One region of the Amphritea sp. GJ51-11 genome, then DNA from elsewhere that is predicted to be linked to it. Evidence: predicted binding sites of a transcription regulator. Region 1 holds the regulator's gene; the other holds the start of a gene.

Region 1 (13,981 bases):
GCGTAGCTAGCGCTGTCGTCGCTGGAATGAGGTCGATGCCTTCATTCGAGGTAGGCATTAACAACGGCTCAAGCCGTTTCATGTCGATCTCACCCGGCTGAAACAGGTCATAAACACTGTTTTCTAATTCATCCGGATCATACTTAAAATAACTGGTCATCGAGCCGTGAGGATCAAGATCGACCAATAACACCCGTTGCCCGGCATCAGCCAACAACCCGGCTAATGTAACAGCAGTCGTGGTTTTACCCACGCCACCTTTCTGATTGGCTACCGCCCATACCTGCATTACTGCGGTGACTCCTGTGCCTGCGGAGAAAAACGCTCCGGCGACGTTAATGTTTCTGTATCCAGCGGTTGAGTCGCTTCTTGACGACTAAAACTAATCCGCCCCTGATCATCTTCAACCGTTTTGATGGCTGATTCAGGCAAACCGCTTTCCGTCAAAATAGTGCTCACCGCGTCTTCACTCACCTGCTCACTGCCAAAAGCAGAGACAACCCGTTGGGTTTTCCGATCTCGAGTAATCACAATCACGATTCTACGATTCACTCTGCGACCGTTTTCCGTGCCGTTATCACCCAATGGTTGATATTCACCAAAACCTACCGCAGCCATGCGCTGCGGCGGAATACCATTCATTTCGAGGATTCGCACCACACCGGCAGCCCTTGCCGCGGATAATTCCCAGTTCGAAGGGTATTGATCAGAAGAGATAAACTGATTATCAGTATAGCCTTCAACGTGGATAGGGTTATCATACTGTTTAAGTATTTTCGCCACCCGCTCAAACACCGGATCGGATGTGATCGCTGGTAATGAGCCACCTTCAGGGTAAACGAGATTGGCGCCCAACTCTAAGGCGACCCAAAGATTATTACTCTGCACCGCCGCATGTCCGGTGCGAATCAGTTTTTTAAACTGCATCTGCAGCTGCTCACCAATCGCCTGAAGTGCAGCGCTATTTTCCGGCTTTGGTGGCACAATTTTCACGATTGTGCTTTGCTGACTGGCCTCCCCTAAGGTTTGACCAACGCCAGTGGGATCAACTGTGGATTGTCTATCGACCGGATTATTAGAGGGTTGCTTAGCAAACACGCCGGCAAATGAGTCAGCGACCTGGCGATACTTCTCTTCATTCACCGACGAGATAGCGTACATCACCACAAAAAGCGCTAACAATAAGGTTAACAGGTCAGCATAGGAGATAATCCAACGCTGGGAGTGTAGATCTTGCTCTTCGACTCGACGCCTGGACACGTTAAGGCCCCTGTTCCAGATATCCTTGCAGACGTAGCTGAATGATTTTAGGGTTCTGGCCCTCGGCAATGGATAGCAACCCTTCCAGCATCATCTCTTGATAGTAAAAACGCTTCAATATCACCGCTCGAATCTTATTAAACAGCGGCAGAAACAGCAGGTTTGCAAGCGCCACACCATAAATTGTTGCGACAAATGCGGTTGCTATACCCGACCCTAAGTTAGCCGGATCTTGTAAGTTAGACATCACATGTATCAACCCAAGCACCGCACCGATAATACCCATCGTCGGGGCATACCCGCCCATACTCTCGAGCACCTTAGCCGCCTGCAAGTCACGATTTTCACGACTCACTAGCTCGGTTTCAAGGGTCGAACGAATCACATCCGCGGTGCGGCCATCCACCAACAGCTGCAAACCATTGCGCACGAAGCTATCACTTTGGCCGGCAATCTCATCCTCTAACGCCAGTAATCCCTTACGACGCGCAGTTACACACCAGCTGACAATATTATTAATCCCGTCACGGTAATCCAAATCGGTTTTACCAAACACACTCACAGATAACTTAGCTGCTCGAGAAAGCTCCGCAGGGGATGATTGAATTAACACCGCTGCAAAGGTCCCCCCAATCACAATCAACAGGGCAGGAAGATCAAACAGCTCATCAAAACCACCACCTTCGAGATAGTTGCCACCAAAAATGGCAATAACCGCCAGCAGTATGCCACTCAGACTCACTAGGTTCATTTGTGTCCCCAATGATTAAACAGTTGCCGGATAGTTTCCAGATTCAGCACCGCATCAGCCAGATCCGCTTGAATAACGGCTTTTGGCATACCAAAAATAGTACAGCTTTCTTTATCTTGTGCCCAAACCGTGGCACCAGCTTTTTTCAACACCCGTGCACCATCACAACCATCAGCCCCCATACCGGTCATGACCAGCGCCAACACCCGCCGACCATAGCCTTTGGCCACCGAAGCGAAGGTCAGATCAACACTCGGTTTATAGGTCATGCGCTCATCGCTTGCGCGAATAATCAACTTGTTGGGATTGGCCGGATCTAAAATCATTTGCTGACCACCCGGCGCAAGATAAGCATGCCCCGGCTTTAACTTGTCACCATTTTCAGCCTCTTTAATCTTGATAAGACTTAAATCATCGAGACGCTTGGCGAAAACAGAGGTGAATGCTTTAGGCATATGTTGAGTCAGCAGTATTGGCACAGGAAAATCAGCCGGTATTTGCGTCAGAATAAATTGTAAGGCTGCAGGGCCGCCGGTAGAGGAACCAATCGTAACAATGTCACAGTCTGGAACAGAGACCTCCTTATCGCTTTTTTCCTTCCACGGGGTACTGATAACATTTGAAGCGGCACTCACCGAGGTTCTATTCGCCCTAATCGTAACAGACGATACTGGGCGAGGCGTGCGCCGACCTAACGCCAGAATTTTTTCGGTCAGTATGGTTTCTATATGACCAGACTCGGTGGAACCCGGCCCTGCAACCCAGGCCCGGGCGTCTTTTTCCATATAGTCAGCAGCCCCCTGGGCTAGCGCTTCAAGGGTGACCGAAGCACTACGACGTGTCAGCGACGACAACATAATCACTTGGCATGGGTTTTCAGACATAATCTGTTTTAACGCGGTGATGCCATCCATCTTCGGCATCTCCACATCCATAGTGACCACATCCGGATGCAGCGACTTCACTTTAGCCACCGCCTCTTCACCGTCTTTAGCCGTATCCACCACGACGATGCCAGGGTTACTAGACAGTATTTGCTTTATACGGTTGCGAAAGAAGAATGAATCATCAACAACTAAAACTCGAACTGCCATACGGTTATCCAGTATAAGTCTGCCGCGCGAACATAATGCTCAACTGGCGTATGCCTTCAAGAGGCTAGGAATATCAACAATCAAAGCAATCCGACCATCACCCGTAATCGTAGCGCCCGATAATCCTGGGGTGCCGTGTAAAACAGAGCCAAGGGGCTTAATTACAACCTCTTCTTGACCCACTAGTTGATCAACCACAAATGCGACCTGCATGGTACCAACGTTAGTGATTACCACATGGCCATTTTCAGGCAACGGGTCTTTCTCGAAGCCTTTCATCAACCAGCGTTTCAAATGAAACAGTGGCATCGCTTTATCGCGAACGATAATAACCTGCTGCCCGTCAACCATATTAATTTGTGTTAGATCAAGATTGAAAATCTCATTTACATTGACCAGCGGTAGTGCAAACGCCTGACTTTCAAGCAGCACCATCAAGGTGGGCATAATAGCGAGAGTCAACGGCACCTGTATTTCAATACGCGACCCCATGCCAAGGGTAGAATCGACATCTAACTTACCGTTGAGCTGGGAGATTTTGGTTTTCACCACATCCATCCCAACACCGCGACCCGAAACATCCGAGATCTGTTCTTTGGTTGAGAAGCCCGCTGCAAAAATCAGATTGTAACACTCATGATCACTCAGTCGAGCGGCTGCTTCATGATCAAGCATACCGCGTTTAACGGCTAGATTACGCAGTACATTGGGATCCATACCCGCGCCATCATCCTCAATCACCAGCAGAATGTGGTCGCCTTCTTGTTCAGCCGATAACAGCACATGACCTTCACGAGGCTTATCATTAAATTCTCGAACGGCAGGCTCTTCAATACCATGATCGATTGCGTTTCGGACTAAGTGAATCAGAGGATCTGCCAATGCTTCGACTAGGTTTTTATCCAGATCGGTATCTTCGCCGCGCAGTTCAAGGTTGACCTCTTTGTGCAACTGCCGAGATAGGTCGCGAACTAAGCGAGGAAAACGACCAAAAACCTTTTTAACCGGCTGCATGCGGGTTTTCATCACCGACATCTGCAGATCAGCGGTCACCATGTCTAATGACGCTAATGCTTTTGACATATCACCGTCGTCGACCTCAGCACCCAACCTAACCAAGCGGTTACGAACCAGTACCAACTCACCCACCATATTCATAATCTGATCTAGCAGACGGGTATCCACCCGAACATTGCTTTCAGCGACCGGTTTGTGGGGATGGGCTTTAGCTGCGGCTGCCGAGGCAGGCGCGCTCTCAACACTGGGGGAGAAAAGGAGGTCGCGGGCGTCATCGGAGCAGCGCCAGTCGGTTTAGGCGTTATCGCCGCAAAGGCGCCTTCACCCTTAGACTGCAGATCATCTAATAAATGTTCGAATTCATCATCGTCAATTAGATCATCACTTACCGCTGAGGTTGGCATGACAGGCGAAGCCGGCTCAGTCGCACCCAGTAGCTGATCAAACTCATCATCGGCACGGGTATCAACAGGCTTAACGCCGGGTGCACCACCCGGGCCATGCAGAGTATCTAGCAGGTTATCAAATTCATCTTCGGTAATAAGATCTGAGACGGGGGCCGACATACCCGGTGCACCATGAGCGCCGTGCAATTGATCGAGTAGGTCGTCGAACTCATCTTCAGTAATAAGATCAGAGGCCCCTGCACTATTCGCACCAGGAACATCCGTCGCCAACCCCGCCACGAGGGAATCAAACTCTGCCGCAACAGAGACATCATCGGCTTTCGCCGGTGCGACTGGCGCTGACGACGGCATCGGTGCTCCAAGGGACTTGCCGGAAGCGATCGCATCTAAGCCGGCTAACAGCTGAGGATCAACCGGATCAGGATAGCTACCCTGCTTTACTGTCTCAAACATAGCGTTAATACTATCCAATGCTTGAAGCACTAGATCCATTAACGCTGAAGAAACTTTTAAAGCATTGTTACGCAACTGATCAAAGAGATTTTCAGCGCTGTGGCAGCAATCAACCATCGGATCGAGTTGAAGAAAGCCGGCCCCGCCCTTTACGGTATGAAAACCGCGAAAAATAGCGTTAAGTAATTCACGATCTTCAGGATGTTGCTCAAGATCGACCAACTGCTCAGATAGCTGTTCTAGAATTTCTCCAGCTTCAACTAAAAAGTCTTCCAATATTTCCTGATCAACATTCAAGGACATTCGCTTTACCCTTCAAAAACCGAGGCTAGACAGGAGGTCATCAACATCATCCTGATTGGATGCAACCGCCCCTTGATTTCGCCCCTTCATCTGAGGCCCTTCGGCTTTAATCTCTGAACTCTCAGCAACCGATGGTTCGACTACTGGTGTCGCACAATCCGCAATCGGCAACGCACCGAGGCTATTCACCCGGGAGGCCACTGCCATTAATCCAACTAGTTTTTCTTCGATATCAGCCACCAGCTGAATAACCCGCTTAATTAACTGACCGGTAATATCTTGGTATTCCTGTGCGAGTAAAATACCCGTTAACCGTTCTTTTAGCTGGCCTAAAACAACTTTGTGGTCACCGGCATAGCGACAGGCTTTCTCATAGAGTGCTTCGAGTTGTGGGTGATCACTCTTAAGCGCCGCAAGGTCTTCAATCAGCTCTTGGCGTTGTAAGAAATCCTGCTCAATCGTAGCAACATGCTGCAATGCTTCGTCCACCTGATCAATGGTTTTATGGGCATTAGCTTCAGTCAACTCTATCACATAGGAGAGACGTTCACTGGCGTCTGAAATTGAAGCGATACGTTGTTTCGAATCTTGCAATAACTCGGTAGAACTAACGTCGTCGGTAAAGCCAACAATCGCATTGTGCACGGCCCGGGTGAGAGTTCCCACCTCATGGTAGAGTGCTTGATGACGCATCTCATTGAGCTGCTGTACCTGATCCATCGCTTGCGGTAACTGCCCTTGACTGAGCAGTTCAACAAGCCGTTCAGCACGTGTCTGTAGCTCTACTTCAAAAAGATGCTGGTCGTAATGTTTTTCAAAATCAGACATAAACGCCTCCTAGCCCTGCAGGCGCTCAAAGATTTTGTCAATTTTCTCTTTCAGTACCGCAGCGGTGAAGGGCTTAATAATATAGCCGTTAACACCCGCCTGTGCGGCCATAATGATTTGTTCTCGTTTGGCTTCAGCCGTGACCATCAAGATCGGTATATGACTTAACGAAGGGTCGGCTCGAACCGTTTTTAACAGATCAATGCCGGACATTTTCGGCATATTCCAATCAGTCACCAAAAAATCAATCCCACCGGCTTTAAGCACAGGCAGTGCGGTTGAACCATCATCCGCTTCGACAATATTGGTAAACCCTAAATCCCGCAGCAGATTTTTTATAATCCGTCGCATCGTTGAGAAATCATCTACTACCAGAATTTTCATGTCTTTATTCAAGACAATCCCTCCTAACTCGTTTTAAACGGCAAGTTATTCTTCAGACTCACCGCCACTCTTTTAAACGACCACGTAACCGTAATGCCGCTTGACTGTGTATTTGGCTTACCCGTGACTCACTGACACCAAGCACTTTACCTATCTCTTTAAGGTTAAGCTCTTCATCGTAATACAGTGACAACACCAGCTTCTCACGTTCCGGCAACCCCTGTATTTCACGGGCGATCGCCTTCATAAAATCTTTTTCTTCAAACTCGTCAGAGGGGTTTGGCGAATTACTCGCAATGGTTTCCCCCGGCCCCTCATCCTGCGGCCCCGTCAATTTATCAAAACTAAACAGACGACTTTCAGCGGAGTCTTTCAATAATGCATGATATTCACTGACACTGATATCAAGTTCAGCAGCAACCTCCCCATCTTGGGCATCTCGACCGGTACGCGATTCAATCGTCTGAATAGCTTCCGAAACCCGGCGACCATTACGGTGCACTGAACGGGGCGTCCAATCCCCTCGACGGACCTCATCAATAATCGAGCCACGAATACGGATACCCGCATAGGTTTCAAAACTGGCCCCTTTACTCGCATCATATTTCTTCGCGGCTTCCAGCAGACCGACCATACCCGCCTGAATCAGATCTTCCAGTACGACATTACTCGGCAGACGCGCCAATAGATGATGAGCAATACGTTTAACCAGCGTCGTATGCTGCTCAATAATCTCCTGACTTGACTGAAACTGAAGCTGATTATACATAGAGACCATACGTTACTCTGATAATTTATTCAGGCGCCGGCAATCAAACGCTCAACAAAAAATTCAAGGTGCCCCCGCGGGCTGGAAGGCATCGGCCAAGCGTCCACTTTAGTTGCCAACTGTTTATAAGCCAGCGCCGCTTTACTCTGCGGAAACGCTTTTAAAACAGCACGTTGCTGCTTCACTCCCTTCCTTACCGCTTCATCATAAGGTATTGAACCCAGGTATTGAAGCGTCACATCGAGAAAGCGGTCAGTTACCGTCAATAACTTGTTATACATATTACGGCCTTCCTGCTCAGTGCGGACCATATTGGCCAGCACCCGAAAGCGGGTCATCTTGTAATCCCGGTTGAGTAATTTCATCAGGGCATAGGCATCGGTAATAGACGTCGGCTCATCACAAACGACCACTACAACATCCTGCGCCGCTTTCACAAAACTCACCACCGCCTCTGAGATACCGGCAGCCGTATCAATTACAAGAATATCGAGATCATCGGCGATCTCACTAAATGCGTGAATCAACTCCGAATGCTCATGGACGCTTAATGACGTCATCGCTTGTGTGCCCGAAGCCGCCGGCACAATACGCACATTCGTACCGACATCGATCAGTAGTTCTTTTAAACCACATTCACCCGACAACACATCAGAAATATTACGCTGCGCTTTAACCCCCAGCAAAACATCTACATTGGCAAGTCCTAGGTCGGCATCCATCAATACCACTCGATGTCCCATCTCACCTAATGCGAGACTCATATTAACCGAGACATTGGTTTTGCCTACGCCACCTTTACCACCGGTAACGGCAATCACCTTAACCGGTCGCGAACTACTCATGGCGGTTTCCTGTATCTGTTAACAAATCAGCTCTCCCAATGCTCATCTCTGGCCAACCTATCCTGCTGATGCTCATGAAATACGCGACGACTACGGGTCGCTTTCTGCGCCGTGATCACCGCCCGGCTGACCAAATCCTTTTTATGCGCCACGTCAATATCATCCGGCACCCGCTGCCCGTCTGTGACATAACTCACAGACAAACCGTTTTCGATCACCAGATCGAGGGCTTCCCCTAGATTACCGGACTCATCCAGCTTACTTAGCACACAACCACTCAACCCCAAGGGAGCATAGGTGGCATAGGCACTTTCGATCACATGCCGCTGACTCGAGCAGGACAGTACTAATAACTTTTTCAGCCGCACAGAGACATCTTCCAGCATATTCAGCTGTGCCTGGGTATGCGGTTCATGGGCGTTCATACCCGCCGTGTCTATTAATACTAGACGTTTGCCTCGCAAGGAAACCAGTACTTCATCCAACGAATTGTTTTCATCCACGACCCTCACCGGCACATCCAGAATGCGACCAAAGGTAAGCAATTGCTCATGCGCAGCGATACGATAGGAGTCCGTCGTCACCAGCGCGACACTGGAACTACCATGTTTTAACACATAACGGGCTGCAAGTTTGCCAATTGTGGTGGTTTTACCCACCCCTGTAGGGCCAACAAATGCAATCATCCCACCACGTTCGACGAAATCTTCCCCCATCACTGGGATATTGTCACTAAAACGAGTCAGAGTGGAGCGCCAAGCATCATCCAACTCATCGGTATCAACCACCTTAGACGATAACTGGCGACTAATCTGCGGGCCTAATCCGATCCGCTCTAAGCGACGCTCAACTTTTACAATGGCAGAATCAGCCAACTCATGACGCGGACGCCCCGCAGCTTTAGCGGGCTGAGCTTTTGCTCGTGCTGGCTGAGGCGGAGAGGGTGGACGCGGAGGTTCAGCCTTTTCTACCGTCTGGGGACGATTAAGAATGCTTTTAAGGGATTCGATTTCCTGCTGCAAAGCGGCAATCGCATCTTGCTCATTATCTCGATCAGGGGGGTTCTGGTGCAAATTCATGGCGCCGCCGAGTAGGATCAAGCCTCGGTGCAGCCACCCGCGCCTTGGTTTCCTGAACATTCGGCGATTGATACTGGCGCCCTTGTTGACGGCGCTTTAGCGTATCGAGAATCTCAGTTAGCTCATCATCATCGTCATCCAGCTGCCGATTTTTTTGTCTAGGTTCCGGTGCACCTTCCTGAGCCGTGGCTATCCGCGCCTGCGCCTTGCGCAGCTCCTCGGCGAGGTTACTCTGCAATTTGGCGGGCTTAGGGGCTTCTTTACGGGCGTGCTCTGCTGATCGTTTACGCTTAAATTCTTGCTGCGCAGCTTCATACTCATGCTCATGGGCCGCCACAACTTCAACGCCACCCGCCACCCGATGATTAGAGACAATCACCGCGTCCGGGCCGATCTCGTCCCTGACCCGTTGCATGGCCTGCCTCATATCCGGAGCAAAAAAGCGTTTAACTTTCATAACCGTCTCTATTCATTACCCAATCAAGCACCGGCCTGATTCTGGCCACCCACCGTAGCAATAATCGTAACCCGTTTATTTTCGGGGATTTCCTGATAGGAAAGCACACTAATTTGGTGCTCACCATAACGTACAAACTTAGCCAACAACGGCCGGATTGGAGCCGCCACCAATAAAATGGAAGCCCGCCCTGCAATCTCTTGCTGCTGTGCAACCTCCGCCAAGGAGGTTTGCAGCCGTTCAGCCATGGTTGGTTCAATCACTAAGCCTTCTCCACCCTCACCCCGTTGCACAGAACCTAACAACAACTGCTCTAATTGAGGATCGAGGGTAATCACCGGCAGCTCATCGTCATTACCAACAATATTCTGCACAATCATACGCGATAAAGATATCCGTACCGCCGCCGTGAGACTTTGCGGATCCTGCGTCCGGGCAACCGCTTCAGCCAGCGATTCGGTAATGGTTCTGAAATCCTTGACCGGCACCTGCTCCATCAGCAAATTCTGTAGCACTTTTAACAGTGTACTCACAGAAAGCTTGCCAGGTACTAACTCTTCTACCAGTTTTGGGGACGTTTTCCCCAATAGATCCAATAATTTTTGTACTTCATCATGTCCCATCAGTTCATGGGAGTGCGCCTGCAGAATCTGATTAAGATGGGTTGCCACCACTGTGCCGGCATCAACCACCGTATAACCGAGGGTCTGCGCTTGCTCCTTTTGGCTCTGCTCAATCCACACCGCATCCAAACCAAAGGCAGGGTCTTTTACATCGATCCCTTTGAGAGTACCAAACACCTGACCGGGGTTAATTGCCAACTCTCGATCAGGATAGACCTCCGATTCCCCCACAGACACACCCATTAGGGTGATTCGGTAGGCTCCAGGCATTAAATCGAGATTATCGCGAATATGCACTGACGGTACGAGAAAGCCTAAATCTTGAGAAAGCTTTTTACGCACCCCTTTAATCCGGTTCAACAACTGCCCGCCCTGCAATTTATCAACCATCGGTATCAAGCGATAGCCCACCTCGAGGCCGATCATATCGACCGGCATCACATCATCCCAGTCTAGCTCTTTCACATCCGGCTCAGGTTCCGTCTGCTTGGTTTTAGCCGCGCCCTCTTCAACCAATTCAGCCTTGGCTGCCAAGTTGCGCTGTTGAATAAAGTAGGCGCCAATCCCAGCAGCAATTGCCAACGACAAAAACGCCACATGGGGCATACCCGGGATAGAGCCCATAATAAACAGAATAACAGCTGCAACGGCCAGTGCCTTTGGCGAGCCAAATAGCTGACCAATAATCTGCTGCCCCATATCCTGGGAAGAATTAACCCGGGTCACCATAATTGCTGCGGCGGTTGATAATAGCAACGAAGGGATCTGCGCCACCAGCCCATCACCAATGGTCAGCAGGGAGTAATAACGGGCCGCCAGCTCAAAAGACAGGTCATGTTGCAACATGCCTATACCCAGCCCGCCAAGGATATTGATCACCAGAATCAAAATACCCGCTACCGCATCACCACGAACGAACTTACTGGCACCATCCATCGAACCATAAAAGTCAGCTTCCTGAGTCACCTCTTGCCGACGCAGCTTGGCATCCTCCTGACTGATCAATCCCGCATTCAAATCGGCATCAATCGCCATCTGTTTACCGGGCATAGCATCCAAGGTAAAGCGAGCGCTTACTTCGGATATACGCCCTGCACCTTTGGTGACCACCACAAAGTTAATGATGACTAAAATCATGAAGACCACCAGACCCACAACATAGTTGCCGCCAATCACCACTTCGCCGAAGGCCTCAATCACCTTACCCGCCGCATCACCCCCTTCATGCCCATACAACAGAACGACTCGTGTCGAGGCGACGTTGAGGGCCAAGCGCATTAAGGTGGTAATGAGAAGAATGGTAGGAAAAACAGCAAAATCCAGCGGCCGCATGGCATACACACACACCAACAACACCACGATAGAAAGAGCAATATTAAAGGTAAACAGGGTATCCAGCAGGAAGGGCGGCATCGGCAGCGTAACCATGCCGAGTACGAGCATGAGTAGAAAAGGGATACCTAAATTCCCTTTACTCGCTCCACGAACATTGTTGTAAATCGCTGCTCTGTCCATTACGCCCCAAATGAGATCTTTCCGCTGACAAAGCGTCAAAAAAACATCACAAAATAATTAATTATTTGAAGATTGAAAAATAACATTAATAGAAGGCTAAAAACATCAATATTTTGACGCTTTCATGGCCTTAGGGATAGGAATGCAAGAATCCAGCCATATATTTGCCGGAATTTGACCTAGCAGAATGATTAATCGTCCTGACGCAGCTCATCTGGAATATCCAGATCCTCAGAAACCGCTTTCGGTGCTGGACCCTGTTGACGCTTATGGCGTTGCAACTGAAATACATAGGCCAGCACTTCAGCCACTGCTTTAAATAGACCAGAAGGTATCTCTTCATCGACTTCAGTAGAGTGATAGATGGCCCGCGCTAAAGGTGGTGCAGAAAGTACGGGGATATCGTGTTTATCCGCAATTTCTCTGATTTTAAGGGCAACAAAATCCCCGCCTTTAGCCACTAAAAACGGCGCACCGCCACCGCCCTGATCATACTTCAAGGCCACCGCATAATGAGTCGGGTTGGTAATGACCACATCCGCCTCAGGCACTGCAGACATCATCTTACGTTGGGAGATTTCACGCTGTAGCTGTCGGATACGTCCTTTAACTTCAGGCTTACCCTCACTGTTTTTCATCTCATCTTTAACCTCTTGAAAGGTCATTTTGAGTTTTTGCGTGTAATCATAGATTTGAAAGGGCACATCGATAAGAGAAATCAGAATCATGGTGCAGCTCATGACCAGAAACGCCCAGATCACAATCTCAGTCGCATGGGACATGGCGGGAAAGATATCTTGTGACCCAAGCGAAAAAAGCGCGTCCTTAGAAGCCATCAACACCAGAAACGAGAGCGAACCGACCACTAAAAATTTAGCCAGCGCTTTAAACAGCTCCAACAAGGCCTTAAGTGAAAACATCCGCTTAATACCCGCCAATGGATCGATCCGACTAAACTTAGGCGCCATCGCTTTCATACTGACGTTCCAGCCACCCAGGGCGATTGGCCCCACAATTGCTGCAACCAATAACACCATAAAGAAGCCAATACAGGCATACAGCGCCTCAAACAGCGAATACCCTAGATGCATAAACATCGCGGCCGGATCCATTACCGCCTGTCGATCAAGACTGAAGTTAAACTTCATCATGCCGGCCATCTTATCCGCCACCTGCCCACCGAACATCATCGCTGCCGCTGCCGCTGACAACAACAGCACCGTCGTCGCCAGCTCTTTCGATCGGGCAACATCGCCTTTCTCTTTAGCGTCACGAAGTCGTTTCGACGTGGGTTCTTCGGTTTTCTCCTGACCGCTGTCTTCAGCCATCTACAACACCCCCACGCCAAGCACCTCATCGAGGTAATTAAATGCCACCGCTACAAAGCGCTGGTACTGACCTAAAAAGCCTTCCAAACTAACCCAGGCAATCACTAACCCCACCAGCATGGTAAATGGAAAGCCGATAGCAAAAATATTCAACTGCGGCGCGGCCTTAGCCATCACACCAAAAGCGAAGTTAATCACTAACAATGCCGTCACCGCCGGCAGCGCCATTAATAGCGCACTGGCTAACATCCAACTACCCGACTTCGCTATTGCCATATAACCGGCCACCGGCATCGGCCCCGCCGACACGGGCAAGACAAAGAAACTACGGGCCAACGCCTCAAACATCACCAAATGACCGTTAAAAGCCAAAAACAGTAGCATCACCAACATGAGATAGAGTTGCGATAGCACCACCACCGATACGCCATTTGCCGGATCACTGACAGAGGCAAAACCAAGCCCCATCTGTGAGGAGATTAACTGCCCCCCCAAGGAGAATATCTGAAACAAAATCTGAATAACAAACGCCATCGCCGTACCAATCAGCACCTGCTGCGCAATCAAAATATACGTTTGCAGCGACATACTGTCGATAACGGGCATAGCCGGTAAGGTAGGCAATAAAACGATGGTCATGGCTAACGCCAACCCCAGTCTAATACGGGCAGCCACCAGCTGGGTACCGATCATCGGCACCACCATAAAAAAAGACGCGATACGAAAGAAGGGCAGCAAGAACTGCGCAACCCATTGCTCCAACTGAAGGGACGTCAGTTGCAACATTTCTTACCCCAAATACAAGGGTATATTGGCGAAAATACTGTGGAACTGATCCATCAGCTGTCCCAGAATCCAAGGCCCTGCC
Region 2 (15,863 bases), 1.8 Mb from region 1:
TCCAGAGGAACGTCGGGCAGTTGTGAGAATATTTCGGCTAATTTCTGTTCATTGTTATCCTCTTGGTGACGGATAACATAGTCGGCAATACCTTGATAGCCAAGGGTGTCCCAGCTGTTCAGATCGGCTTGGCCATGAAAATATTGCTTAGCCGCGGTATAAAAGGATGATGCTGGCTGTCGTGTTATCTGTTTAGCGGTGGCATGAAAGGCCGCCATTTTCTCTTGGTCTGGGGTGAAGCTAAAAGGGTTATCTTTTAGTGCATCACGATATTCAGTGGCATCGGTGGGTTGGTCTAATGGCCCCTTGCCCATGCTATTGCTGAGGTTCTGTAGCAAGCGATGAAGAAAGTCATCCCGTGCTGCTTGCACTAAGAAGCCCTGCTCGTCTAAAGGTAGTTTGAGAAACCAAACAACATTTTCCTCGGCGTGTTTAGGGTTCCACATCAATATGGCGACCCAGGCTTGATGCAGAAAAGGGCTGGGGTAGGGAATCTGTCCCATCTCAACTTTGCGAAAGCTATCGGGGGATAGTTTGCTAATGCAACGGCCCATATCGAGAATGCGGAACTGTGCTTCAGTTTGCCGGATAAAGTCGGTCAGTGTTTCAAAGTGTGCCATTCTGCTGCCTGTGCCTGATAAGGTGAAAACGCCGGCTATTTTAACAGCGTGGACAGGACAGATACAGCGACGGTTGTTATCAATAGGGATTATCAATCGTTAGCTATTGGGCTTATAAAAGCAGTCGTTCACAGAACTGTTTTGGCGTAGGAGGCTTATTAGTGCAAACAAAGAGTTTAACGGAGGAAGGCGTCGGCGCAATGGGGGGCCATTGCGCCGTAATAGGCAAAGCGGATTAACGCTTGCGTGCTTGCTTCAGGGTATCAGCAATCAAGAAGGCGAGTTCTAGTGCTTGATCGGCATTCAAGCGTGGATCGCAGTGGGTGTGGTAGCGATCGGCCAAGCCCTCTTCAGTGATCTGGTAAGCACCGCCAACACACTCGGTAACATTTTGACCGGTCATTTCAAAGTGAACTCCGCCGGCATAGGTGCCTTCGGCGCGGTGTACTTCGAAGAAACCTTTCACTTCTTTCAGAATGCTACTCACGCTGCGAGTCTTGTAACCGCTGCTGGCTTTAACGGTATTGCCATGCATGGGGTCAGAACTCCAAACTACATTGCGGCCTTCTTCTTTAACTTTACGTGCCAGTGGCGGCAGCATCTCGGTGATGTTGTCGGCACCCATGCGGCTAATCAGGGTCAATCGGCCCGGCAAGTTGTTCGGGTTGAGGGCGTCAATCAACTGGATCAGTTCATCGGGTTTCATGCTTGGGCCGACCTTAACACCGATCGGGTTTTCTACGCCGCGCAGAAACTCAATATGTGCGCCGTCGAGTTGCCGGGTACGGTCGCCGATCCAGAGCATATGGGCCGAACAGTCATACCAACGGTTAGTCAGGCTGTCTTGGCGGGTGAGTGCCTGTTCATAATTGAGCAACAGCGCCTCATGAGAGGTATAAACGGAGGTTTCTTTCAGCTGTGGAACATTATTGCTGCTGATGCCGCAGGCCTGCATAAATGCCAGAGTATCGTCGATCTGATTGGACAGATGTTGATATTTTTCTCGCAGCGGGCTTTTTTGTACAAAGCCGAGGTTCCATTGATGCACTTTGTGCAGGTCGGCAAAGCCACCCTGAGCGAAGGCGCGCATCAGGTTAAGGGTCGAAGTCGACTGATGATAGGCACGGATGAGTCGCTGTGGGTCGGGTTGTCGTGCAGCGGCATCAAAGGCAATATCATTGATAATATCGCCGCGGTAGCTTGGCAGTTCAATCCCGCCAACGGTTTCGGTGCCAGCAGAGCGAGGCTTAGCATATTGTCCGGCAATTCGGGCTACTTTGACGACAGGGCAGCTACCGGCGAAGGTCATTACCACCGCCATCTGTAGTAGCACCTGAAAGGTATTACGGATGTTGGTCGCACTGAATTCAGCAAAGCTCTCAGCACAGTCGCCACCCTGCAGGAGAAAGGCTTTACCTTCGGCAACGTCGCCCAGTTGTTGATGCAGTGAACGTACTTCACCGGCGAATACCAGCGGTGGCATCTGTGCCAGTTCTGCTTCTACCTGTTTGACCGCATCACTGTCCTGATATTCAGGCTGTTGCAGAATGGGTTTGCTTTTCCAGCTTTCTGGAGACCAGTTATCCATCAAAAAAATACCGAGTTGAAAGGAGACTATTTAAGGGGCTTTTATAGGGCCTTAGTTTAGCGCTGTTCGCCTTTTCAGGTAAGGGCTGAACGGATAAATTACAGGCTTTTAGCCTGTCGATACCGCTGTTAGGCAGAAAAACCGGGCATCAGCCGCAGCGTACTTAATACTCTTCTCTGTTTTGTGTTGTCTATCGCTGTCATTTTGCTGACAAGCTGAGCTCAAATGGCCCTTGGTGAGCAGTTGTGGTGCGGTTATGGAGGTGTCTAGGCGGGGGTAAAGGTAGATTGGCAGAATTGATATTGATGGGGCCGCGGGTTATTTTTACGGCCTGTCGCCGGTGAATTTAATCGGCTAAATGCGCTACAACACTAAAATAAGTGAGAAATTATGTCTGAACAGGATAAGCAGAATGGCTTGAAAGTGCGCACCGAAGTGATGGGGGAAACTTTTGTTGCCCGGGCGCAGGCCAATACCACCCCCTTGACTGAGCCGTTGCAGGAGTGGATTAACGAGCATGCTTGGGGGTCTACTTGGCAGCGGCAAGGCTTGCCTCGTTCGACCCGGAGTCTGGTGACCATTGCGATGTTAGCGGCCTTGAAAGCGCCCGCTGAAATGAAGGGACATGTGCGAGGTGCACTCAATAATGGCTGTACGCCTGAAGAGATTCAGGAGGTGTTGCTTCATTCAATAGTCTATTGTGGCGCACCGGCGGCACAGGAAGCTTTTCGAGCAGCGCAAGAGGTATTGGATGAGTGGCAGAACAGCTAGCGGCTAAATGCTTTTATGAGTGGTTTTAGTTGATCAATGAGTTGATTCGGAAACTGCCGGTAATCAGGGTAGGGGGTAAGAATAATATTGTCCCGCTGGAATAGCCGGCTGTTGTCGTCGAGAGCGATAAACTGTTGTGGATCAAACCCAAGCCGCTGCCAGTTGGCTTTGCCGGCGACAATATGTAGGCGCTGCGGGTTTTGGCTGTGTTCGAGTAGCTGCTCAGAGAAGCAGATCGCTTCGTGTTGTTGTAATAGCTGTTGATCTCGGTATTCGCGCCAGTGTGTATCGGATGATTGCAGCTTGGCCAGAATGATTAGGATTTTCCGCCAATGGTTGCCGTTTAAGGAGCATAGCCGATCGTAATCGAGCGGCTGTTGTGGGTCGATTAACGGTGGTGTTGGCAGATAGAGAAGGGTGGTTGCACTATCTGTGTTGCCGAGCGCTTGGCCCGTGAGAGGAGCGCTGGACAGTATCTTGTCTGACTTGGTAAGGGGGTCGAAGGCGGCACTCATCAGGCTGACTTAATACCGCTTAGGTTACGGAAGGTGATCTCTTTGGCGGTGTTTAGAAAGTCGACCATAAAGTCGGCATCTTTCTGATCATCGCGAATCGCCGCATAGAGAGTACACCAGACCCCTTTTTCGCCGAGCGGGCGAGAGGTGATGTATTCCTGTTCAATGTACTGATGAATGGCCCAGTTAGGCAGTGCAGAGACACCTCGACCACTGGCCACCAGTTGCATAATCATCACGGTGAGCTCTGAGGTGCGCACCTCTAAGGGGTCGACGCCAGCGGGGTCGAGGAAATGTTTAAACACATCCAAACGGTGTTGTTCGACCGGGTAGGTGATGAGCGTTTGCTGTTCTAAATCCTGCGGTTGAATAACTTTGCGGGCCACCAGTTGGTGTTGTTTGCTCATCGCCAGCACCGATTCATAAGTGAACAGTGGGATATAGGCGATACCATTGCGTTCTTCTGGGGCGGCGGTGATTACTAGATCAATATCCCCCCGCGCCAGTGCCGGTAACGGCTGAAAGCTAAAGCCTGTGGTTAGGTCCATTTCAACTTCGGGCCAGTTTTGGCGGAAATGATCGATGGTGGGCATCAGCCAATCAAAGCAGCTGTGGCATTCAATGCAGATATTAAGCCGCCCGGCTTCACCGCCAGCTAAGCGGGCGATATCCCGTTCGGCGTTGCGAATCATCGGCAGTACTTCTTCTGCTAGAGTGAGGATACGCTGGCCGGCGCTGGTAAAACAGATCGGTTTAGTTTTGCGAATAAACAGCGAGCAATCTAAACGGTCTTCAAGGTCTTTAATCTGATGTGAAAGTGCGGACTGTGTCAGATGGATACGTTCGGCAGCTTCAACCAGACTGCCCGCATCCCTCAGTGCAGAAAGGGTTTTCAGGTGTCGAAGTTCGATCATGCTGGCAGGCCTCAGAGTTTATGGTGTGAGTCAGAGTATAGTATGAATTCCACTCATGCGGGATCTTTGAATACGATAAGGCTCGCCCAAAGGCGAGCCTAGTAATACTAGAGGCTTGATGAAGCGGCCGGTATGACCGGCTTTGATGGTTATTTGGCTGGCTTAATCAGCAAAAATTCCAGCAGCGCTTTCTGCGCATGCAGACGGTTTTCTGCTTCGTCAAAGACCACGGAACGTGGATCATCCATCATCTCACCGCTAACCTCTTCACCCCGGTGGGCGGGGAGGCAGTGCATGAAAATGGCATCGGGTTCGGCCAGGTCCATCAGCTCAGTGGTGACCTGAAAGCCTTTGAATTCGCGTTCCCGTTGTTTCTGTTCTTCTTCTTGACCCATTGAAGCCCAAACGTCAGTCACCACCAGATGGCTACCATTAACGGCTTCTTCTGGGGTGCGGAAGATACTTACCCGGTCGCTGTTAGCGGCAACCAGTTCAGGATTTGGATCAAACCCTTCAGGGCAGGCGATCTGCAGTTTAAAGTCGAACTGGCGGGCGGCATTGATATATGAATGACACATATTGTTGCCATCGCCGATCCAACTGACGGTCTTGCCTTTAATTTCGCCTCGGTGTTCAAGGAATGTCTGCATATCGGCTAGCAACTGACATGGATGGTAATCATCGGTCAGTGCATTGATCACAGGCACGCGAGAGTTGGCGGCAAAATTGGTCACAATTTCGTGCTCAAAAGTACGAATCATCACCACATCACACATACTGGAGATGACGCGTGCGCTGTCCTCAATCGGTTCACCGCGACCCAGTTGGGTATCTCGTGATGAAAGGAATAGGGCGTGGCCTCCTAACTGAGCCATCCCTGCTTCAAATGAAACCCGGGTGCGGGTGGATGATTTTTCAAAAATCATCGCCATCACTTGGTTGGACAGCGGCTCGTAAATTTCGCCGTTGTTACGAATCTGTTTTAGTTCAGTGGCGCGACGAATCAGCTTATTCAGTTCTTCGGGCGTCAGATCCAATAGGGTGAGAAAGTGTCTTGTCGTCATAATTTAGAAAGCCCGCCCAAGCAGGCTTTTGCTCAATGTCAGTTATTCGTCAGCCATATAGACTTTGATAATACGGGATACGGTGTTAACCAGTAGTTCCGCTTCGGTGTCGCTCATGATGAGTGGTGGCAGCATGCGTACGACTTTACCACCACCGGTTACGTTGAGCAGCACCCCTTTTACTTTACAGAGTACGGCAAGTTCCGTACCGGCTTCGGTCAACTCAATCGCTAATAGTAAGCCTTGATGGCGGATTTCTTTGACATAGGAAGCATCACCGAGTTGCTCACGAAAGCCAGCGGCGATTTTGTCGCCTAGTTCAGCGGCGCGTTGATCCAGTTTTTCGCTGGTAATCGTGTTTACAACGGCCAGTGCGGCTGCGCAGCAGAGTGGGTTACCACCATAGGTTGAGCCATGGTTACCCGGAACAAAGACTTCCGCTGCTTTACCGCGAGCCAGACAGGCGCCAATAGGAACGCCATTGCCTAGTCCTTTAGCGGTGGTGACAACATCAGGCAGGATGCCTTTTTGCTGGTAAGCAAAGTAGGTCCCGGAGCGACCATTACCGGTTTGTACTTCATCCAGCATTAGTAATAGATCGTTAGCGTCGCAGATATCACGTAGCTGTTTGAGGTAATCATCGGCCGGAATGATGATGCCGCCTTCGCCTTGAATCGGTTCAACCAGAATGGCAACCACATTGCTATTGTTGGTGATAATGTTTTTAACTGCTTCAACATCGTTATATGGAGCACGTACAAAACCACTCACTAGGGGTTCGAAGCCCGCTTGAGCAGAGCGATTGCCGGTGGCACTGAGAGTGGCCATGGTACGGCCGTGGAATGAACCTTCAAAGACGATCGTTGTTGGCGTGTCGATGCCTTTCGAGTGACCGTATTTGCGGGCAATCTTAATCGCTGCTTCATTCGCTTCGGCACCAGAGTTGCCGAAAAAGACGTTGTCCATTCCGGAAATTTGGGTCAACCGTTCAGCAAGACGTTCCTGATGAGTGATGGTGTACAGGTTGGATGTATGAATCAGCTGGCTGGCCTGCTCACAAATGGCGGTTGTTACCGCTGGGTGGGCATGGCCAAGGCCGCAGACAGCAATACCGCTGAGGGCGTCCAGATATTTATTGCCATCTGTATCAAACAGCCAGCAGCCCTGTCCGTGATCAAATGCAACGGAAAGGCGCGTGTAAGTATTCATAACGGGCTGTGTAGACATTTAAGTCCCTCTATTAGTCCCTCTATACAATGCAAACCTATGTTCGCTTGTATCGGGCCGCCGAACGGAAAAACCAGCCATTCTATTTACTTGCCTTAGAATAAGCAAGATAGGCGGCTGAAGTTGCTGTTACTTGAGATTGAATGTAGTCGACCCCATATAGTTTTGCATGCAGTTTTTCTAATCAGCGTTTATGATATCGGCGAGCACTGTGTTGATTATTTTTGCGCTATACCTGAGTAAATTGATCGGGTTTATGCTAGGATTTCTTCATCCAATATTGATTAATGCCAGACATCTGGCGACCAGTTAAAGCATAGGTAAGTTTATGAGCGTTGTAGATACGATTAAAGAGCAACTTGAATCCAACGATATCCTTTTATACATGAAGGGTACTCCACGTTTTCCACAGTGTGGATTTTCCTCCCGCGCGTCTGAAGCGATCATGTCTTGTGGTGCTCGTTTTGCATTTGTAAATATTCTGGAAAGTCCTGAAATCCGTGCCGAGCTGCCTAAATATGCCAACTGGCCAACCTTTCCACAACTGTGGATTAAAGGTGAGCTGATCGGCGGTTGTGACATCATTGCTGAAATGGCGGCTAATGGTGAGCTGAAAGAGTTGATCGATTCTGTTGCTTCTGAAGATGATGCAGCAGCAAGTTAAGCCCGTTTGATGATGGAGAGCGGCGTCGTTGATGCCGTTCCTGATTTTACGAGGGTTTGATAGATACAGTTTATCGTTAGCATAGTTGTCTTTTATTAGTGTTCTTATGCGACAGGCACTAAGCTGTTCTACTTAAAATTTTCACGTTATGTAAACCTTTAGTTTGCATAATTGTTTTGCACATTATTTAACAATGGAGATATAAAATGGGCGTATTAGTAGGTAAGCAAGCTCCGGATTTCACCGCTGCAGCGGTACTGGGTAACGGTGACATTGTTGATGCATTCACGCTGTCTGAAGCCATTAAAGGTAAGAAAGCGGTAGTTTTCTTTTACCCACTGGATTTCACATTTGTTTGCCCGTCTGAGCTGCTGGCTTTTGATCACCGCATCGAAGAGTTTACTAAGCGTAATGTTGAAGTAATTGGTGTTTCTATCGATTCTCACTTCTCTCATAACGCATGGCGTAACACCCCTGTTGATCAGGGTGGTATCGGTCCTGTTAAGTACACACTGGTTGCTGATATGACTCACAGCATCTGTCAGTCTTACGATGTTGAATCTGAAGGCGGCATGGCTTTCCGTGGTTCTTTCCTGATCGACGAAGATGGTCTGGTACGTCACCAGGTTGTTAACGATCTGCCACTGGGTCGTAACGTTGATGAGATGCTGCGTATGGTTGATGCTTTGGCATTCCACCAGAAAAACGGTGAAGTTTGCCCAGCAGGCTGGACTGAAGGCGACAAAGGTATGGATGCATCACCAGCAGGTGTTGCTGCATATCTGAGCGAAAATGCTGACGCTCTATAATCGTTAGCACTCAGTACTAAAATAAAAAAACGCGCCTTCGGGCGCGTTTTTTGATGAGGCGGTTTTATTTGTTGGTATAAGACAGGTAAAACCGTTTTATACAGTAGTTATTCGAAGCGGGATTCGGCCATCTGCCAGCCGCCAAGGTCTTTCCAGCGATTGACGATTGTGCAGAATAACTCGGCTGTTTTCATTGTGTCGTACAGCGCAGAGTGAGCTTGCTTACCATCAAAATCGATATCCGCCAGCTCACAGGATTTAGCGAGTACGGTGTGACCAAATGCCAGGCCCGCAAGGGTCGCGGTGTCAAAGGTTGAAAACGGGTGGAACGGGTTGCGTTTGATATCACAGCGTTCGGCGGCGGCGGTGACAAAGCCGTGATCGAAAGAGGCGTTGTGGCCGACCAGAATAGCTCGTTTGCAGTTATGGGATTTGACCGATTTGCGAATCGGCTTGAAAATTTTCTCCATCGCTTCGGCTTCGGCGATGGCGCCACGTAACGGGTTGAACGGGTCTATACCAGTAAAGTCCAGTGCAGACTGTTCTAAGTTGGCACCTTCAAATGGCTCAACATTATATTCGTAGCTCTGGTCGATCATGATATTGCCATCATCATCCATCGTGAGGGTGACGGCTGCAATCTCTAATAAAGCATCGGTTTGTGAATTAAATCCGGCAGTTTCCACATCGATAACAACAGGCAGGTAGCCGCGGAAACGATTCGACATTGGGTGCTGGTACTGAGCGCTTCTGTTCAATGCATATCCTTAGTGGCTGATTTCAACAGCCTATATTGGTAATTCGCTAGGCTTAGTGTAAAGACTTGCTCTGGTTTTCACAAATAACTCTGTAGTGCTTCGTTGGAACTGGGTTGGAGTGATAGACTCTAAAGCTCTTTTAGTTATTGCCGATACAAAAGGGGCAAGCTAACTTGTTAATTTTTCTGGGTTCCGGTTGTTTATGCGCGTAGCTGTTTTGTCTCTTCTGTTGATGTTTTCTCTGCCGGGGTTTGCGGTGGGCTATTCTGCGTCTATTGAACAGTCTAAATGGGAGCTCGAAGCATCTAAGTTTAGCTGCCGTTTATCGCAAAAAATCCCACTGTTTGGTGATGGTGAGTTTAATCAAGAAGCGGGCGAAACCGTGCGTTTTACCCTTAAGCCGCTACAGGGCCATGGTCTGAAAGGGCAGGTGCAGATTATTGAGGGTGCTTCGCCTTGGCAGCCGGGGATTGCCCCCCGTGAAATTGGTGAGGTGACATTTGCGAGCAATGGCACGATATCGGTGCCGACCGGCTATTCGCAGCAGATGCTAGGTAGTTTATTTCGTGGCCGGATGCCAACTTTTTTAGCCCAAAACTGGGCGGATACCGGTGAGTCAGTACGTATTGGTTTGTCGGCGGCTAATTTCCCGCCTGCCTATGAAGCCTATACTGATTGTATTTCGGGTCTACTGCCGGTTAATTATCGACAGATAGCCCGTACTGCCGTGCTATTCCCCTCGGCACAGTGGCAGTTGTCTGATTCAACCAAAGCGCGTCTCGATCTGATTGCGATCTATGTGAATAATGATGATTCGGTGAAAGCCGTCTTTGTTGATGGGCATTCTGATGCTCAGGGGCGGCGATTGGCAAACCGAGATCTCTCAAAAAAACGGGCCGAAGCGGTGACCACCTATCTTGAGAAAAAGGGGGTTAGTCCTGATCGCATTACGACCCGTTATCATGGTGAGCGTTACCCGGTAGCACAGAAGAATGATCGTCTAACTCGGGATCGTAGCCGTCGCGTGACCATCCGTTTAGACCGTAATTAATGATTACCTGCGGCGTGAAGGCAGATGATTTTCTGCCCCTGTTACTCTGTCGTAATCGTGGTACAATTGCGCCCTTTCCTTTTTTAGGTACCCGTTAAAGACAACGATGCTCTTGGCGGGCTGATTTGCGTTGGAGCCTCTCTATTATGTCCGATATCAAAAAGGTTGTGCTGGCCTATTCCGGCGGCCTTGATACTTCTGTAATCGTTCGTTGGTTACAAGATACTTATAACTGTGAAGTCGTTACCTTTACCGCTGACCTAGGTCAGGGGGAAGAAGTCGAGCCTGCTCGTGCCAAAGCCGAAGCGCTGGGTGTGAAAGAGATCTATATCGAAGATCTGCGTGAAGAGTTTGTGCGCGATTTTGTTTTCCCGATGTTCCGTGCCAACACTATCTACGAAGGTGAATACCTGCTGGGTACCTCCATCGCCCGTCCGTTGATCGCTAAGCGATTGATCGAGATCGCCAATGAAACTGGTGCCGACGCCATCTCTCATGGTGCGACCGGTAAAGGTAACGATCAGGTACGTTTCGAGCTAGGTGCTTATGCACTGAAACCTGGTGTTCAGGTTATCGCGCCATGGCGTGAGTGGGATCTGACGTCCCGCGAAACCCTGATGAACTACTGTAAAGAACATAATATCCCTGTTGATTTCTCCACTAATAAGAAGAAATCACCTTATTCTATGGATGCTAACCTACTGCACATCTCTTATGAGGGTGACATTCTGGAAGACCCATGGGCTGAAGCTGAAGCGGATATGTGGCGTTGGTCTGTCTCTCCTGAGGAAGCACCGGATGAGGCGACTTATCTTGAGCTGACTTATGATAAGGGTGATATTGTTGCGATCGACGGCAAAGAGATGAGCCCAGCAACTGTACTGGAATACCTGAACAAGGTGGGTGGCGAAAACGGCATTGGTCGTTTGGATATCGTTGAGAACCGCTTTGTTGGTATGAAGTCTCGCGGTTGTTATGAGACTCCGGGGGGCACCATTATGTTGCGTGCACACCGGGCGATTGAATCCATCACCTTAGATCGTGAAGTCACGCACCTGAAAGATGAGTTGATGCCTCGTTATGCTAAGACTATCTACAATGGTTTCTGGTGGTCTGAAGAACGTAAGATGATGCAGCAGATGATTGACTTCTCTCAGCGTAACGTGAATGGTGATGTACGCCTGAAGCTTTATAAGGGTAATGTTATCGTTGTGGGTCGTCGTTCTGAGAATAGCCTTTTCGACGAGAGTATCGCTACGTTTGAAGATGATGCGGGTTCTTACGATCAGAAAGATGCGGCTGGCTTTATCAAGCTGAATGCATTGCGGATGCGCATTGCCGCTAGTAAAGGTCGCGATCTGCTGAACGACTAAACGCGATTAAGTTAACAAAGCCCTGATATGTACCCATATCGGGGCTTTTTTATGGCTGTCATACTTTGATAGTTGCCTGATTTATATGATACTTTGATAAATTCTATTCTGATGTAAAGCCTATGGAAATCAGTTACTCGGATAAAAAAGTACTGATTGTTGATAACCGTCTTGAAGACCTTGCCGAACTCAAAATGATTTTGGCCAACATGGGTGTGTCTGATATTCAGGTGGCCTCATCGGTCAATATGGCGTTAGTGTTGTTACGCGAGACGCCATACGACCTGTGTTTTGTTGTCTTTGATTTAGGCAAAGAGCATAAGAATGGACTGCAGTTAATTCAAGAAGCGACTGCTGAGCGGGTGCGCCAGTTCTCGACTATTTTTTCCCTCGTGGTTGATCCTGATCGTTCTAAATTATTGTTCGGTTCACTCGATAGCTCCCCTGATACCTATATCTCCAAGCCCTATTCCGAGCCCAAGGTGCGTTTTCGGCTGGAAAAAATCATGCGGGTAAAGCAGGTTATTCGGCCGTTGGATGAATTGCTTGATCAGGGGCGTTTGCCGGAAGCGTTAAAAATGTGCGCTCAGTTGATTAAAAGTTATCCGGCATTGCGTCTTTATGTGAGTCGCTTTCGCGGCATTATCCTGCTGCAGGAGAGACTGTTTAGTAAAGCTGGGCAGTTGTTCTCATCGATTGTATCGCAGCGGGATCAGCCTTGGGCGCGGGTTGGCCTTGGCGCTGCGCTGTGTCAGCAGGGCGACTATCTGAATGCTCGTCAGGTATTACAGCAAGTGATCGATGAATCACACTTCTGTGTAGAGGCTTATACCTGGTTGGCGCGGACTTACCGTTCGCTGGGTGAGCGAGGAGAGGCGATCAGTCTATTGCGAAAGGCGGTTATGTTACAGCCAACGGTGCCAGAGTTACTGGGCTCCTTAGGTGGCTTGGCGGCGCAGAATCAGGAATGGAATGTGGCGGTGGACGCCTACACTCAAGCGATAAAGCATGCTCGGCAGAGCTGCTTTCAATCTGAGGATTATTATTTCAGTTTAGTGGCGGCCTTATTAGCGCGGGATAATTTTGATCGAGAGATCGAAGAAAACGCTATTCGAACCCTAGAAGATGTTATCCAGGCGTTTCCTGATGCCGCTATTGTGCAGTTTAAATCGCGCCTTATGGTGGCGCAGGTGTATGGACGGGCTGGTGCCTCAGAGCGAGCCGATCGGGCTGCACGGAATGCCTTCGATCTGTTTTGTGAACTCGATCTAACGGAGCAAGCTGAGTGGATTGAAGTGTTTCTTGAAGGGATGGAGGGGACCTCTGTCGAGAGTGATGCGCAGATGTTCAAGCAGCGCGTTAACCGTGACAGTGCGGCGTTGGAGTGGGGGAAGTTGAATATTCAGGGGATGCTGGCATATCGCAGTAAAAATTACCGTAAAGCGCTGGGCTTTTTTGTCCGTGCCGATAGTATTTTACCGGGCAACCCTAGCCTAACCTTAAATCTAGTACAGACCGCCCTTGAACAGGCTAAGGTGCCGGGAGATGAGCGTTATGAACTACTGCTGCAATGTGATAATGCACTCTACAGTATTAACTATGGTGCTTTGAGTGTGCGACAGCAGAAGCGCTATCTTACTTTGTCCGAACGGTGCGCGGATATGGTCAAAATAATGGCAGAAGGGAAGCGCGACGCCGAAGAGAATATTTGATCCTCTTCGTTAGTCTGCCTTCTTTTTAATTCCTTTACGCGGCTTCGCGTTTAATCACCATTGATGAGGCGAGCCTTGATTGACGGGCTTCTTATTCAAGCATTCTTATTTGAATATCCAGTGTGGCCTGCACACTTTTTGCTGTAGCTATGACTCAAAGTAAGATGGAATCGTCATCGGTCAAAATTGAACCGCCGATCTCTGATGCCGAATCGTCGTCGCTTTGATACGCCGAACGGGCCAGTTTTCGGGTGAGGAGCTTCTGCTGCGCCGCTTCGGGTAGATCAGTAAACAGGATCGTTTGTTTCGAGATGAGTAGATCGATGAGATCTTCAATGATCCGGCTGACTTCGGTATCCGACTTCTCGAGAATTTCCTGTGGACTATCAATGTTGTTATTGCTGGAGAGAAAGCGAATAACATCAGGATCTGAAATATCGGCGACCGTGGCGTGTTCAGTCGGATGTGCGGACAATGAAGTGACCTGTCCCTGTTCATTTCTGATTGCATACAACATAAGCCAAACTTCCGCAGATTTTAATTTGAATGAAGCTAAGTATGGCGGCGATTCTTTGGATGGGTCAAGTGTGGGTGGGCAGTTTGGGTACAAATGCCGCTAATTGATTTTCTTTGCTAACGGTTTGATGATGGCCCTTGGATTGCATAATGAGGAGTGGCTATATAAAATCCACTCCTTAAACGAGCTTCCTAAAGGGTTGCAATGCAGATCATGTTTTTATGATCGCGGCAGCCCTTTTTTATTGTGCCGAGAGATTATGAAATCCCATAAAATTCATCAAGCACCGATTCCAATGCGCACCGTTGGGCCCATTAAAATCAGTGGGCATATACTGAATGAAAAAGTTTCAGTGCCACTGGCGACCTATGAAACGCCTTTGTGGCCATCGGTCGGGCGCGGCGCTCGGGTTTCCGTATTGACTGAAGAGGGTATTAAAACCACGGTAGTCGATGAGCGGATGAGCCGTTCCATTCTCTTGGAGGCCGACGATGCGTTTGAAGCCTTTAAAGCGCTGGAGTCGATCAAAGCCCGCAAAGATGATTTGAATCAGATAGTGGCGACCTCGAGTCGGTTTGCCAAGCTGATCGACATGAATAGTCAGATTGTAGCCAACTTGATCTATCTGCGGCTTGAATTTACCACCGGCGATGCTTCGGGCCACAACATGGTGACCAATGCCGCGGATAAACTGATCCCGTGGATTTTGACTGAGTATCCTCAGCTGCGCTATTCCTCTATCTCGGCCAATTATTGTTCAGATAAAAAAGCTACCGCGGTTAACGGTATTCTGGGGCGAGGCAAGTATGTGATCAGTGAAATTCTGATCCCCCGAGACCTGTGTGAACGCCGCCTGAAAACTACCCCGGAAAAGATAGTCGATCTCAATATTAAGAAAAACCTGATCGGCACCATGTTGGCCGGTGGCCTGCGCAGCGCTAATGCTCACTATGCCAATATGTTGTTGGCTTTCTATCTTGCCACAGGGCAGGATGCCGCCAATATTATTGAAGGCTCTCAGGGGATTGTCCATGCCGAAGTGCGCAACGGCGATCTGTATTTCTCCTGCACCCTACCTAACCTGATTGTTGGCAGCGTCGGTAATGGTAAAGGGATCGATTTTGTTGAACAGAATTTAGCGGCCCTAGGGTGTAAAGAAGATCGAGAGCCGGCAGCGAATGCACGCCGTTTGGCAGCGATCTGTGCGGCGACGGTGTTGTGTGGCGAGTTATCCTTGATGGCGGCGCAAACCAATCCGGGCGAGTTGATGGAATCTCATCTTAAATTGGAACGCTGATGTCTGATCAGACCAACGATCGAAAAATTGAACATATCCGCGCCATTGAAAAAGATCCGTTAACCGATCGTGATGGTCGTTTCTTTGATCAGATTCAACTCTGTCATCGGGCGTTGCCCGACAGAGCGTTGGAGCAGATTGATACCTCGGTCGAGTTTCTCGGTAAAAAACTGAGTTTCCCGCTGCTGATCTCCTCGATGACGGGGGAGACCACTCGCTGATTAAGACCATTAACCGTAATTTAGCCGAAGCGGCAGAGCGGACCGGCGTGGCATTGGCAGTGGGTTCTCAGCGGGTGATGTTTACGCAGCCTTCGGCGCGAGACAGTTTTGATCTACGGGCCTATGCACCAAACACAGTGTTATTGGGCAATATTGGTGCGGTGCAGTTGAACTACGGTTTCTCGCTGGAACAATGTCAGCAAGCGGCAGATGTGCTTGGTGCCGATGGCCTGTATCTTCATCTGAACCCACTGCAGGAAGCGGTCCAGCCGGAAGGCGATACCAATTTTGTCGGTTTACAGGCGAAGATCGCCTCCTTAGCGGCGCAGTTGAAGCAACCGGTGCTGCTGAAAGAGGTCGGCGCAGGCTTGTCACCGCCGGATATTGAAGCGGGTATTGCGGCGGGAATTAAGTGGTTTGATATTGCCGGTTGCGGCGGCACCTCGTGGAGTCGCATCGAACATCACCGCAGTGAAAGGAGCGGCGATGATCTGGGCATCTGCTTCCAGGATTGGGGCATTCCGACGCCTCAAGCACTAAAATTAGCTCAACCGTATCAAAATAGTGCGGCTTTCATTGCCAGCGGCGGTCTCAGGGATGGGATTGATATGGTTAAATCTGTTATACTCGGCGCCTCGCTCTGCGGCATGGCCGCACCGTTCCTGAAACCGGCAATGGAATCCGCCGATTCAGTGGTCAGGGTAATAGAGCAACGCCGGCGTGAATTTACTACAGCGATGTTTTTGCTGGGCATGCCGGATG

The links. Region 1 encodes FliA, which starts transcription of late flagellar genes. Its sites were predicted from a motif close to CTAAAGTTNNNNNNNNNNCNGCCGATA; they were not measured.
Region 2: a site for FliA is predicted at 9,059-9,085, ahead of AC0L4K_RS03020 (flagellar protein MotY). Genes of this name have one in related genera too.

Annotation. Positions count from the first base shown of each region.
Region 1 covers NZ_CM147881.1:3,540,746-3,554,726, forward strand. The annotation lists gene AC0L4K_RS15920 (ParA family protein) at 1-289, opposite strand, end outside; gene AC0L4K_RS15925 (flagellar motor protein MotB) at 289-1,260, opposite strand; gene AC0L4K_RS15930 (flagellar motor protein) at 1,262-2,011, opposite strand; gene AC0L4K_RS15935 (protein-glutamate methylesterase/protein-glutamine glutaminase) at 2,008-3,105, opposite strand; partial or broken gene AC0L4K_RS15940 (chemotaxis protein CheA) at 3,145-5,285, opposite strand; gene AC0L4K_RS15945 (protein phosphatase CheZ) at 5,298-6,113, opposite strand; gene cheY (chemotaxis response regulator CheY) at 6,123-6,497, opposite strand; gene AC0L4K_RS15955 (RNA polymerase sigma factor FliA) at 6,556-7,266, opposite strand; gene AC0L4K_RS15960 (MinD/ParA family protein) at 7,296-8,111, opposite strand; gene flhF (flagellar biosynthesis protein FlhF) at 8,138-9,190, opposite strand; gene AC0L4K_RS15970 (hypothetical protein) at 9,165-9,647, opposite strand; gene flhA (flagellar biosynthesis protein FlhA) at 9,671-11,785, opposite strand; gene flhB (flagellar biosynthesis protein FlhB) at 11,977-13,113, opposite strand; gene fliR (flagellar biosynthetic protein FliR) at 13,114-13,899, opposite strand; gene fliQ (flagellar biosynthesis protein FliQ) at 13,903-13,981, opposite strand, start outside.
Region 2 covers NZ_CM147881.1:678,027-693,889, forward strand. The annotation lists gene AC0L4K_RS02970 (DUF3549 family protein) at 1-620, opposite strand, end outside; gene AC0L4K_RS02975 (class II 3-deoxy-7-phosphoheptulonate synthase) at 856-2,208, opposite strand; gene AC0L4K_RS02980 (carboxymuconolactone decarboxylase family protein) at 2,599-2,979, shown strand; gene AC0L4K_RS02985 (DUF6942 family protein) at 2,976-3,494, opposite strand; gene AC0L4K_RS02990 (LysR family transcriptional regulator) at 3,494-4,408, opposite strand; gene argF (ornithine carbamoyltransferase) at 4,558-5,472, opposite strand; gene AC0L4K_RS03000 (aspartate aminotransferase family protein) at 5,515-6,699, opposite strand; gene grxD (Grx4 family monothiol glutaredoxin) at 7,028-7,363, shown strand; gene AC0L4K_RS03010 (peroxiredoxin) at 7,570-8,172, shown strand; gene rnt (ribonuclease T) at 8,280-8,900, opposite strand; gene AC0L4K_RS03020 (flagellar protein MotY) at 9,133-9,981, shown strand; gene AC0L4K_RS03025 (argininosuccinate synthase) at 10,128-11,354, shown strand; gene AC0L4K_RS03030 (tetratricopeptide repeat protein) at 11,477-13,066, shown strand; gene AC0L4K_RS03035 (hypothetical protein) at 13,221-13,583, opposite strand; gene AC0L4K_RS03040 (hydroxymethylglutaryl-CoA reductase) at 13,843-14,880, shown strand; gene AC0L4K_RS03045 (alpha-hydroxy-acid oxidizing protein) at 14,880-15,101, shown strand; gene fni (type 2 isopentenyl-diphosphate Delta-isomerase) at 15,110-15,863, shown strand, end outside.